3 regions of the Rhizobium sp. CAU 1783 genome follow, and region 3 is predicted to be linked to each of the others. Evidence: predicted binding sites of a transcription regulator. Region 3 holds the regulator's gene; each other region holds the start of a gene.
The links. Region 3 encodes LexA, which represses DNA repair genes until DNA is damaged. Its sites were predicted from a motif close to TGTTCNNNNTGTGTTCNG; they were not measured.

Region 1 (4,199 bases), on a different contig from region 3:
TTTTGAAGCGATTGGCTCTTTTCTCGCAATCCTGAGGCTGTTTCGCAATCCGTGCGACACGCAATGTCGCGTTGGCGGCATCAGAGGTGTGCCGCGACCTCTTCAGCGGTCGGAATGGAAGGTTGGGCGCCGTGTTTCAGACAGGCGAGGGAGCCGGCGACGGCGGCCCGACGAAGCGAAGTCTCGAAATCCAGTCCCTGGTCCAGGCTTGCGGCAAGGTAGCCGCAGAAGGTGTCGCCCGCGCCGACCGTGTCGACCGGCGTGATGTGAAGCCCTTTGGTGCGATGAAGCTTGCCACCCCGTGCCGCAATCACCCCGTCCGCTCCAAGGGTCACGATCAGGGTCTGGCCGGTCTCGCGATGCAGTGTCATCAGCGCGTCTTCCCGCACGGCTGCCGTCATTCCGTCGCGCCCGGCAAGCAGTTCGAACTCCGTCTCGTTGGCGATAACGATGTCAGCCGCGCGACCGAGGCGCGCGGCATCGGCGGTCAGCGGCGCGATGTTGATGATGGTTGTCACGCCGCGGGTTCGGGCATCCGTCAGAGCGCGTTCGACCGCTGCCGCCGGAACTTCCAGTTGGAGCATCAGGTAGTCGCCCCGCTGCAGGGTGTTGACGGTCGCTGAGGCGTCTGCCTCCGTAATAGTGCCGTTCGCACCAGGCACGACGGAGATCATGTTCTCGCCGTCGCCGCCCACCAGGATCAGCGCAGTACCTGTCGGTCCAGTGACATGGCGGACGGAGGAAAGATCGGTACCGGCGGCATCGAGGAGGGCGAGGGCGGGAGCCGCGAACTCGTCCTGTCCGACGGCACCGGCCATCCTGACCACGGAGCCGGCACGCCGCGCGGCAAGAGCCTGGTTCGCGCCCTTGCCACCAGCCGCCGTCGAAAAGCCGGTTCCGGCCACCGTTTCGCCGGGCTTGGGAAGCCGCGGGGTGGTTGCGATCAGATCCATGTTGATGGAGCCGAATACTGAAATCATCTGCGTTCCGTTCCTGGGTGGGGCCGCCGGCGGTACCGTTGGCTAGTCCTCATCTACTATTCTGAGCTTCAGCAGGCCCGTCCGGCTCTCGACCGTGCGCGGACCTTCCTCCACGGGTGCGGCCGCAGCCGTCTCGAACTCCAGGGCCTCGATCCGCGCGCCTCTTTTTGTCAGCTTGTCGGCCGAGGTCAGGATCATGTCCACGTCCTTTTGCGCGGCGAGGAAATGGCCTTGCAGTTTTCGCGTTCGATCGTCAAGGCGTGCCAGATCCTCCATCAGATGCAGGACCTCTCCCTGGATGACATGCGCCTGCTCGCGCATGCGCTGATCCTTCAGCACAGCCTGGATCACCTGGATCGACAACATAAGCAGAGAAGGCGAGACGATGACGACCCGCAGCCGGTGCGCCTTCTGGACGACCGCTTCGAAATTCTCGTGGATTTCCGCGAAGATCGACTCGGACGGGACAAACAGGAAAGCCATGTCCTGGGTTTCGCCGGCAATCAGGTACTTTTCCGAGATATCCCGGATATGGACCTCGATGTCGCGGCGGAACTGCTGACCGGCGAGCTTCTTTGCCTCGGCCGTGTCGGCGTCGCGGATCGCATTCCACGCCTCGAGCGGAAACTTGGCGTCGATCACCAGCGGTGGCGAATTGTTGGGCATGCGGATCGTGCAATCGGGCCGCATGCCGTTCGAGAGCGTGGATTGGAAGGTATAGGCCCCCATCGGCAGGCCGTCCGCGACGATGGTCTCCATGCGAGATTGGCCGAAGGCGCCTCGCGTCTGCTTGTTCGAAAGGATCGCCTGAAGACCGACCACATCCTTCGCCAGCGACTGGATGTTGTTCTGGGCGGCATCGATCAATGCCAGCCTCTCCTGAAGATGCCTCAGATTTTCGTGGGTGGACTTGGTCTGTTCGGTGATCGTGGCGCCGATGCGGTGGGTCAATCCGTCGAGGCGCTGGTTGATCGCCTGGTTGAGTTCCGCTTGCCGATTGCCGAATACGTCCGACATGGCGGCAAGACGCCCCTGCATCTCGGCCTGAGACTTCAGAAGCTCGGCAAGCCTTGCCTCGGCGGCAGCCTCCCGGCGCAGCGTTTCCGCCTCGAGCTCCAGTCGCAATCGTCCGCCCCGACGGATGGTGATTGCCAGCAATGCCATCCCGACAAGCAGGATTCCCCCCGCGATTGCCATGACGGCTGTCGGGGAGGCCAGGAGAGTGCCGGGGTCGAAGGGCAGTCGTGCTGTCGTGTCCATGACGGGGGAGACTAGCAGATTCGGTCGGCAGAGACAGATCAAATCGGGAACATCGCAATCGGTGCCGCAGATTGGAGTGGAGCGCCGTTATACGCCACGGTTTCCGAGGTAATTGACAAACGTCATGCATGCTCGCGCGGGTGGAAATGTAACATGCTAATACAAGAAAAAGACACATGATGTTCATTAGGTAAATGGAATGTTTACCCTTTTAAGTAGATAATGAACTACTAAAAAATACTTCCTTGAAGTAGTTCGCAAACGTCAAGATGCAACGCGGGGGTTGGCTATGACAAAGCATGACGAAAAGGGTGCGCTTGAGGCGCGCCTCGAGTTTCTCGGCCTGGACAAGGCCGCCCGAAACACCCTCCGGACCTTGGCGCCGACCGTCCGGGCCAATATCGGTGCGGCATTGGATACCTTCTACAAGAAGGTCCGAAGCACGCCGGAAACCGCTGCCTTCTTCCGCAACGAGGAGCATATCCAAAGCGCCAAGAAGCGGCAGGAGGGGCATTGGTCGGTCGTGACCGCGGCCCAGTTCGACGGCCAGTACGTCGAAGGCGTCACGGCGGTCGGCAAGGCACATGCCCGCATCGGTCTCGAACCGCGCTGGTATATCGGCGGCTACGCCCTTCTCGTCGAGCAACTGGTTCACTCCGTGATGCGCGAGCGCTGGCCGACGCGCTTTGCCCGCAAACAGGGTGAGGCGCTCGGCCAGGAAATCGGTGTGCTCGTCAAGGCGGCCTTGCTCGACATGGACTATTCCATCACGGTCTATCTCGATATCCTGGAAGCCGAGCGCAAGGCGGCCGAAGAGGCGCGGGCGAAGGCCGAGCACGAACAGGCCCTCGCGCTTGCGGCACTGAGTGCCGTGCTGACGAAGCTGGCCCAGGGTGACCTCGAGGCGAAGATGCCTGTCGAGCAGCCGCAGAATTTTGTCGGCATGGCGAATGACTACAATTCCTCCGTCGAGAAACTGCGCGACACGATCGGCACGGTGCGGAGCGCCGCAGAAGAGATCCTGCGCTCGGCAAGCGCGATTTCGGACGCATCCGATCACCTCGCCCACCGGACGGAACAGCAGGCTGCGGGTCTTGAAGAGAGTACCGCCGCCCTGCACGAACTCACGCAGAACGTGACCCTCGCGGCAAGCGGCGCGCAGAGGGCCGCGGGCGTCGTGAGCGTTGCTTTGGAGGAGGCCCGTGCTTCCGGCGAGGTTGTCACCAGCGCGGTCAACGCCATGGGCGCCATCGAAAAATCCTCCGACGAGATCTCAAAGATCATCGGCGTCATCGACGAGATCGCCTTCCAGACCAATCTTCTGGCGCTCAATGCCGGTGTTGAGGCGGCCCGTGCGGGAGAGGCTGGCCGCGGCTTCGCGGTCGTCGCTCAGGAAGTTCGCGAACTCGCCCAGCGCTGTGCGAGCGCTGCAAAGGAGATCAAGAGCCTGATCTCACAGAGTTCCGGCCAGGTTCAGACGGGTGTCGGCCTCGTTAATCACGCCGGCCAGGCTCTCGACCAGATCATTTCCCGTATTGATGAAATAAACGGTATAGTTGCAGATATCGCCACGGCCGCGTCAGACCAGGCGGGAGGCCTGAAGGAGGTCAACACCGCCGTATCCTCGATGGATCAGATCACCCAGCAGAACGCCGCCATGGTCGAGGAAACATCCGCTCAAACGGCCACACTGCGTGACGAAGTGGAACGTCTGGTGGCGGCTCTGCGGGGCTTCAAGACCCGTGACCACGATGCCGCCGACGATTCCGGCGCGGGACGACGCGCCGGTGACCGGATCTCGTCCTATCGTCGCGCAAGTTGACCAATCGCAAATTGCAGACCTGTTTCATCCCGGGGCGATCGTGACACCGACCGTCCCGGGATTTCTCATTTCTCGCCGAGGATCTTCATGGTCTGTTCAGGATTTTCTCGAATTCTTTCGACATATTCCTGAAATCT
Region 2 (4,199 bases), on a different contig from region 3:
CGCATCGCCTCCCGACGATGTGTGGTCACCTCAAGTTACTTCCACATGCCGCGCATGCGAGCGCCGACATCCAGCCGGATCTGGCGTGCGTCGCGCGTTGGACCTGAGGACGGCTGCGCCTGCGGCCACGCGCTGCTTTCGAAGAACTGTAGGAGCGTCGCTGGAATGAAGCGGGTGCGTGCGGCATAGACATGCCGGTCACCCTGGGCATTCTGCCCATGAGTGAAGAAGCGCTGCGGAATGGTCAGGTGGAGGCTGTCCTTTGCCCGGGTCATCGCCACGTATAGCAGGCGCCGCTCTTCCTCGATCTCGGCCGTCGTGCCAACGGCAAGGTCGGAGGGAATGCAGCCGTCGACGCAGTTCAGCACGAAGACCGACGTCCATTCCTGGCCCTTGGCGGAGTGGATCGTCGAGAGGATCAAATAATCCTCGTCGAGTAGCGGCACCCCGGCCTGGTCGCTGGTCGCATCCGGCGGATCGAGCGTAAGATCGGTCAGAAAGCGGTCTCGTGACGCGTAACCGGAGGCGATCTGGCCAAGCTGCAGGAGATCGGCCTTGCGGGTGTCGCCGTCCTCATGGAGACGGTCGAGATGTGGCTCATACCACAGCCGCGCGATTTCGATCTCGCCGGGCCAACCGGCCTCGCCCTTGCCCAGGGCATTGAGCATGTCGACGAAACGGCCCCAGTCTTCGCCGGTGCGTGGTGGCGGCGGGATTTCCGCGAGGGCCGCGAGCGGCTGCGGGTCCGTGGCGATCGCATCGAGGATCTTCGAGGCCGTCTGCGGGCCTACGCCCGGAAGCAGTTGCATGAGGCGGAAGCCTGCCACCTTGTCGCGTGGGTTCTGGGCGAAGCGGAGCGCCGCCAGCAGATCCTTGACGTGGGCGGCGTCGAGGAACTTCAGCCCGCCGAACTTCACGAAGGGAATGTTGCGCCGGGTCAACTCGATCTCCAGCGGACCCGAGTGGTGCGAGGCGCGAAACAGCACCGCCTGGTCCTTCAGCGTCTGGCCCCGTTCGCGATTCTCGAGGATATGCTCGACGATGTAGTTTGCCTGCTCGGCCTCGTCGCGGACGGTCACCAGCCGGGGCCGGTCCTCGGACTGCCGCTCGGTCCAGAGATTCTTGGTGAAACGCTCGCGGGCAAGGTCGATCACACCGTTGGCGGCGGCCAGGATCGGCTGCGTGGAGCGATAGTTGCGGTCGAGAGTGACGATGTCGGCCGGCGGATCGAAGCTTGCCGGGAAATCCAGAATATTGCGGATCGTTGCTGCGCGGAACGAATAGATCGACTGGGCGTCGTCGCCGACGACCGTCAGTCCCCTGCCGTCCGGCTTCATGGCCTTCAAGATCGACGACTGCAGGCGGTTGGTGTCCTGATACTCGTCGACCAGCATGTGGTCGAAGCGCCCGCCGATATCGGCGGCAAGGTCCGGATCGCTGACCGTCTGCGCCCAGTAGAGCAAAAGGTCATCGTAGTCGAGCACGTTCTGCGCCTGCTTGGCCTCGACATAGGCGGCGAAGAGGTCGCGCAGTTCCTTCTCCCAGGTCGCACACCACGGATAGGCGCTGCGCAGCACTTCGGCCAGCGGCGTTTCCGAATTGACGGCGCGGGAGTAGATGGCAAGGCAGGTACCCTTGGTCGGAAAGCGACCTTCCGTCTTCGACAGGCCGAGGTCGTGCCGGATCAGGTTCATCAGATCTGCCGAATCTTCCCGATCATGGATGGTGAAGCCGGGGTCGAGGCCGATCTCGTAGGCATAGTCGCGAAGGATCCGCGCGCCGATGCCGTGGAATGTTCCGGCCCAGGTCAATGCGTCGGTCAGCACCCCGGCATTGGTCCCGAGCACCTTCCTGCAGATGCGCTCGACGCGGCGTGCCATCTCGTTTGCCGCCCTGCGCGAGAAGGTCATCAGCAAGATGCGGCGCGGATCGGCGCCGTTGACGATCAGATGGGCGACGCGATGGGCGAGCGTGTTGGTCTTTCCGGAACCGGCCCCGGCGATGATCAGCAGCGGCCCCTCGGCCTTTGCACCCTCCGGACCGATGCCATGCACGACGGCGCTTTTCTGCCTGTCGTTCAGCGTCTCCAGATGTGCTGCCGTCATGCGGGTCTTCGTCCTTGCTGCGATCGCCTATCCGGTTTGCCCGACATTCGCCGATTTGGCAAGAACAGAAAGGGAACTGTACGTGCGCCTATGCGCCTATTATCCGGTCATCTGACGGACGGGGTGGCCCCGATGCCCGCCGGTTACGGTGTGCAGGGGCACAATTTTTCGCAGCGCCCCATTTTGAACAAAACAGCGCCCAATTTGGACTTGAGATTAGTCAAACTTGGTTGGCGCGTCGCGCCAAGAGGGTCCGGTCTGGCGCATTGACCCCTTACCCCCAGCCCCCCAATGCTTCCGGGCCGGACCTGCCAAGATCACGACTTCGTCGTATCAACCCACATGGTCGCACCGAGAATGGCTGCCGGTTCGCCGTGCGGTCCCGTCGATTGCAGGAGGATGGCGCAGCCGTCCGTGCCGTCCTGGCCGATTATCTTGGCCGGCAGCACGAGTTCGAGCGCCGGGCCTTCCCACATGCCGACGGTCTGCACGTCGGTCACGCTGTTCACGTAGTCGATGGTCTTGCCCATGTTTTCGCCGTTCAGCACGTCGACCGACTGCAGCTTGCGAAAGTAGACGACCACGACGTCGGCCTTGCCTGCGCCGGCACCGATGCGGATGGCGAGCTCGTCACCCTTGCGTCTGGCCTCGATCGGGACCACCAGGCCCTCTCCCCTGGCGCGGAGCGCCTCCAGCCGGCCGTCGAGAGTTTCCGCATCCGTGCCCTTTAGGTGATCGCGGCCGTTGATGATCGCCTGGGGCGTATAGACGCCGCTACGGCCGAGGCTGCGCGCATAGGCATATTGGCGGGCGGTGTTTTCCGGGGAGGCCAGCGTGTCGGCCCAACCCCGATAGTTCCAGTAGTCCACATGATAGGACAGCGCCACGATGCCGCCCTGCTCGACCAGTGTCGCAAGTGCGCGGTCGGCCGGCGGGCAGGAACTGCAGCCTTGCGAGGTGAAGAGTTCGATCACCCCTTTCGGCGTCGCCGCGTCGCCGGCGCGCACGGCTCCGGACAGCGCGATCACGCCGCAGAATGCCAGGCCGGAAACGATCCTCAAGATCATGGCTGCAAAACCTGTTCAGTGCTTTCCGACACGGGCCGCGATGCGGTCGATGGTGGTTCGGCTTTCGGTTAATGACAGAAATAGCCCGTCATCGTGTTCCGTCAAAGTCACGATGGGGTGAAACCTCCGAGAGGACAAGAGCGGCTCGCCCCGGACGAGAAAAAGGGCCGCCGGGAATGCCCGGCGGCCCTTTTCAGGATGCGTTCATGCTCAGGCGGCGAGATCGCGCAGAACGGTCTGCAGGATACCGCCGTTGTTGACGTAGGTGACTTCGTCCAGCGTATCGATGCGGCAGACCAGCGGGATCTCCTTTACCGAACCGTCGGCATAGGTGATCTTGGCGATCTTCTTCTCGCGCGGCTTGATCTCGCCGTCGAGGCCTTCGATGGTGACGGTCTCGTCGCCCTTCAGGTTGAGCGAGGCCCAGGTGGTGCCTTCCTCGAAGCAGAAGGGGATGACGCCCATGCCGACCAGGTTCGAGCGGTGAATGCGCTCGAAGGACTGGGCGACCACGGCGCGAACGCCCAAGAGGTTAGTGCCCTTGGCGGCCCAGTCACGCGACGAACCGTTGCCGTATTCGACGCCCGCGAAGATGACCAGCGGCGTGCCTTCGGCCTTGTACTTCATGGCCGCGTCGTAGATCGACATCTCTTCCTTCGACGGATAATGGATGGTGTAGCCACCTTCCTTGCCGTTCGGGCCGAGCATGTGGTTGCGGATGCGGATGTTGGCAAACGTGCCACGCATCATGACTTCATGGTTGCCGCGACGCGTGCCGTACTGGTTGAAGTCGGCGACACCGACGCCGTTTTCCATGAGGTAGGCACCAGCCGGCGAGGCTGCCTTGATCGAACCGGCCGGAGAAATGTGGTCGGTGGTGATCTTGTCGCCGAACAGGCCGAGAACGCGGGCGTTGACGATGTTCGACACGCCGGAACCGGTCTTGCCCATGCCGACGAAGTAGGGCGGGTTCTGGACATAGGTCGACTTGTCATCCCAGGCATAGGTCTGGCCAGCCGGAACCTGG
Region 3 (4,199 bases):
CATGACCAGCCGGCCCTTGAGTCCACGCCCGGCTCCTCGGGCGTCGATACCGAAATAGCCATCGAGCCCCTCAGGGGTGAGCGCCTCGACCTTCACATTCCTTGTCTGAAGCGCGATCCCGAAGGAGTGCGCCTCCACCGCGCGCTGTTCGAACACCTCTTCGAGCAGATACTGGAAATCGCTTGGGTTTTCCTCGACGAGCACGACCGCCGAGAGGCCGAGTGCGCCATTGGCATGCCGGGCCAGCGCGCCGCGGTCCGCGGGCAGCGGGTTCACCCGTTCGCAGGCGAACAGGAAAAAATCGGGAGCCCTGAGATCGGCGGCAAAGGCGAGCTTGAAACCGCCGAGAACCTCGGAGCCGTCGGCCATCTTGAACATGCGCTCGAAATGCAGCATCGGTCCGCCGGAAAAGCCTGCGCCGGCAAACCGCGCGTGATCGGCATCCGCGTCAACCGTCTTCACCACGATCGCGGAAAAGCCCTCCTGCCCGTTGCGGAAGCGGAACGCCTGATCCCGCGCGACGAACATGTTGCCGGCCCTGGCTGCAGCCTCGCATTCTTCGCGGCTACCGACGGCCAGCGGTTCGAGATAGGTGTCGTCCCCGAAGAAGACGCAGGCATTCTCCGTCCCGAACGGATGACGCGCATCCGGCGCGACCGTGAAGCCGAGCTGAGCAAACCGGGCGCGTGTCGCCTCGAGCGACGTAACCGGTAGGACGAGGTGGTCGACCGCTCCCACCGCATGCTGTTTGGATGTCATCGGGAATGCACTCCTTGCGCCTGACAGACCGTTCTTGCGACTACCTAATCACTCCCGCGCGTCGATGAAAGGGCAAGCACCGCTTCCTTCAGTGCGGCAATCTCGCTCCGGGCCGCCTGGAGCTCGATCAGCACCTGCTCATCGATCTTGTGGTGCAGCGCCAGCACCTCGATCTCCGCCTTCAGGTTTATCTCGTAGTCCTTGGCCGCCATGAAACGGTCCCGCGCCGCCTGCCGGTTCTGGCTCATCATGATGACCGGCGCCTGGATCGCCGCAAGCATCGAGAGCAACAGGTTGAGGAAGATGAACGGATAGGGATCGAGCGCATGCGTCGCCAGCACGACGGTATTGAGGATCACCCAGGCGACCAGGAAGGCACCGAACCCGACGATGAAACCCCAGGACCCGCCGACCCGGGCGATCGAATCCGCAAGTCGTTGCCCGGGCGTTGCGGCGGCGAGAAAATCCTCGCTTGCGTTCGTCGAAAGCACCCGCCGCTCGCGGGCCTTCTTGAGGACCCGGCGTTCCGCTTCGCTGAGCTCATGCGCAGCCTTGCCGAACACCTTCTTCTCGATATCGCCAAACATGTCTCACCGTCTCCGCTCTGCCGCACATGCGGACACCAGACCCCGGCCCCGTCATTCGATATGGGGACTGCCCTGTCAACGGTCGCATGCGTTGAGGCGGCCATTCCGCGGACCGGGCCTCCCGATAAAACACAAGATCTGACGGCTTCTTCACGTTTTTTTATCCCCTTGCGGAACACAAATGGAACAGATAGTGTATGTTCTGTATTTGTTTCACGAATGGGGCACCGCAACATGCTGACGCGAAAGCAACAGGAACTGCTTCTGTTCATCCACGAGCGGATGAAGGAGTCGGGCGTTCCCCCATCCTTCGACGAGATGAAGGATGCGCTCGACCTGGCCTCGAAGTCCGGCATTCACCGCCTTATCACGGCGCTTGAGGAACGCGGTTTCATTCGCCGTCTCCCTAACCGGGCCCGGGCGTTGGAGGTCATCAAGCTGCCCGAGGCCTATACACCGAGCCTCCAGCCGCGCCGCGGCTTCTCGCCGAGCGTCATCGAGGGCAGCCTGGGCAAGCCCGCCCCGGTCGCACCGCCGAAGGTCGCCGTAGAGGACGCCGCGAACTCCGTCAGCGTTCCGGTCATGGGCCGCATTGCCGCCGGCGTGCCGATCTCGGCCATTCAGAACAACACCCACGACATCACGGTTCCGGCCGAGATGATCGGTTCCGGTGACCACTACGCCCTGGAGGTGAAGGGTGATTCGATGATCGAAGCCGGCATTCTCGACGGCGACACGGTCATCATCCGCAATGCCTCGAATGCCAATCCGGGCGACATCATCGTTGCGCTGGTCGACGACGAGGAGGCGACGTTGAAACGCTTCCGCCGCCGGGGAGCGTCGATTGCGCTGGAGGCCGCGAATCCCGCCTATGAAACGCGCATTTTCCCGCCGGACCGGGTGAAAATCCAAGGCAAGCTCGTCGGCCTTATCCGGCGTTACCACTGAAGCGAGGGCGGGTCATCGAACCCGCCTTTTTCGTGGGAACGGGGAGCCGACTCGTCCTGCGTTGGCGGGAAGACAAAACGTTCCGTCCGCCAGTCATAGAGGCGATGCACGGTCCATGGCCGATTGTCTCCTCGTTCGATGGCGGAGGTGACCGACAATGTGCGGCTCCGCCGATTACCGAGCGTGATTTCGAGCGCGCCGGTCTGCCTGAGGGTTTCGGCTGTGAAAAGGTGAGCGCCGGATTGGCAGCGTTGAAATCCAGTCCGCCTCGCCGCGATCACGATATCCGCACTGTCACAGGCGCCCCCGACAAAGACGGGCTCCTCGACTGTCGCGATGGTCCAGCCGTTCTCGAGGACAGCGACGCACCATGACTTTCCCTCACAGGCGAACCGCGGGCCGGAGGCTTTTGCGAGTGCAGCCTTCATCCGCCTTTCGCCGTCTTCCAGATCCGCCTCCGAAAGTTGCGGTCTGGCCTTTGCCGGCGCTAACGCATCCTGCGCGGCCTTCGACCCGTCCTGCTTTTGGGTGGCTTGTCCAGAGGGTTGTTTGTCGCCGGCTTTGTCGAGGAATACCGGCGGCTCATGGCCCGAAAAGCCAAGTGCGGATTGCCACTGGTCGAAGATAAACGACGGAGGGCGGACGCGGTTGGTGGCAAGCCGACCTGGCTCCATCCACATCCCGACCAGGCGACCGTCCTCCGCCACATAAAGGTCGGCGACCGGTGGAAGCGGCGCGATGAGTACCGCGAGTAGGCTCGCCCCGAGCAAAAGGCTTCCGGCCTGCCGGAGGTGCGATCGGAGCAGCGTCAACATCAGCAGACCGAGGGAGGTCAGAGGCAGGAACCAGCCCGGCAGTCGCGAAAAGCGGATTGCGTCGTCCCACCCGGCAATCCACTCAGCGATGGCGATCACCCATTCGAGCCCCCACCCCATCACCCAGAGAAACGGCCCGTCGAGACCGAGAGGCATCAGCAGCATCGCCACGAGCCCTGCCGGCATGACGAGGATCGAGATGATCGGCATGGCCACGAGATTGGCTTCCAGGCTGTGCGGCGCCAGCCGATGAAAATGGGAAACGGCGAAGGCCGCGGTCGACAACCCGCCGATCAGGGAGGTTGCGAAAGCCCCCCCAAGAATCTTCCCGCCTGCTGCAAGCAAGGAAAGACCCGGTATCGCGAATGGCAGGGAGGGCTTGCGCGGCCGGCTGCGCCACGCGGCATAGCCGGCAATCAGACCGGCCGTCGCTGCAAACGACATCTGGAAACTTGGCCCCATCACCGCCGATGGGCTGACCACCAGGATCACGATCGCAGCAAGGGCCAGGTTGCGCAGGCTGATCGCCGGGCGATCGAAGAGCACCGCGACCAGCATGATTGCCGTCATCAGGAAAGCACGCACCGCCGAGACCTGGCAGCCTGATATCAGCAGGTAGGCGAAGGCGGCGGCAAGCGCGCCGAAGGCCGCGAACTTCTTGATCGGCATCGTTTGGGCAAGCCCTGGCAGGAGGCTGAGGATCTTGCGCAGGCCGACGAAGAAGATCCCCGCGGCCAGCGCCATGTTCAGCCCCGAGATCGCGGTGATGTGCGCGAGGCCCGAGAGCCGCAAGGCCTCTGTCGCGCCCTTCGACATCGAGCGGCGCTCGCCGGTGATGATCGAGGCGGCAAAGGCGCCGGGATCACCCGCAAGTTCCGTGCGGATGCGTGTCGAGATCCGATCCCGCAAGGAAAAGAGCACGCGGTCGGCCATTATCCAGAACCCCTCGTTGCTCGCCATCCCGGCCGCGCCGGCCTGAGCCGGGCCGAGAAAGAAGCCCACCGCTCCGATTTCGTTGAAATAGCTGGCGAAGGCGAAATCATTGAGGCCCGGAAGCGCCGGCCCGGAAGGCGGTGAAAGTCGCGCCCGC

Region 1: the regulator LexA is predicted to act here: its motif matches at 2,275-2,292, upstream of ACX93L_RS08715 (DNA recombination protein RmuC).
Region 2: the regulator LexA is predicted to act here: its motif matches at 2,166-2,183, upstream of ACX93L_RS16955 (ATP-dependent helicase).

The regions. Positions count from the first base shown of each region.
Region 1 is NZ_JBTOLM010000002.1:404,659-408,857, forward strand. Features, by position in the region: gene ACX93L_RS08710 (ribokinase) at 81-980, opposite strand; gene ACX93L_RS08715 (DNA recombination protein RmuC) at 1,023-2,177, opposite strand; gene ACX93L_RS08720 (methyl-accepting chemotaxis protein) at 2,530-4,062, shown strand.
Region 2 is NZ_JBTOLM010000004.1:114,642-118,840, forward strand. Features, by position in the region: gene ACX93L_RS16955 (ATP-dependent helicase) at 36-2,105, opposite strand; gene ACX93L_RS16960 (DUF1223 domain-containing protein) at 2,423-3,172, opposite strand; gene acnA (aconitate hydratase AcnA) at 3,383-4,199, opposite strand, start outside.
Region 3 is NZ_JBTOLM010000001.1:1,225,400-1,229,598, reverse strand. Features, by position in the region: gene ACX93L_RS05630 (VOC family protein) at 1-759, opposite strand, end outside; gene ACX93L_RS05625 (DUF1003 domain-containing protein) at 804-1,346, opposite strand; gene lexA (transcriptional repressor LexA) at 1,581-2,294, shown strand; gene ACX93L_RS05615 (ComEC/Rec2 family competence protein) at 2,285-4,199, opposite strand, start outside.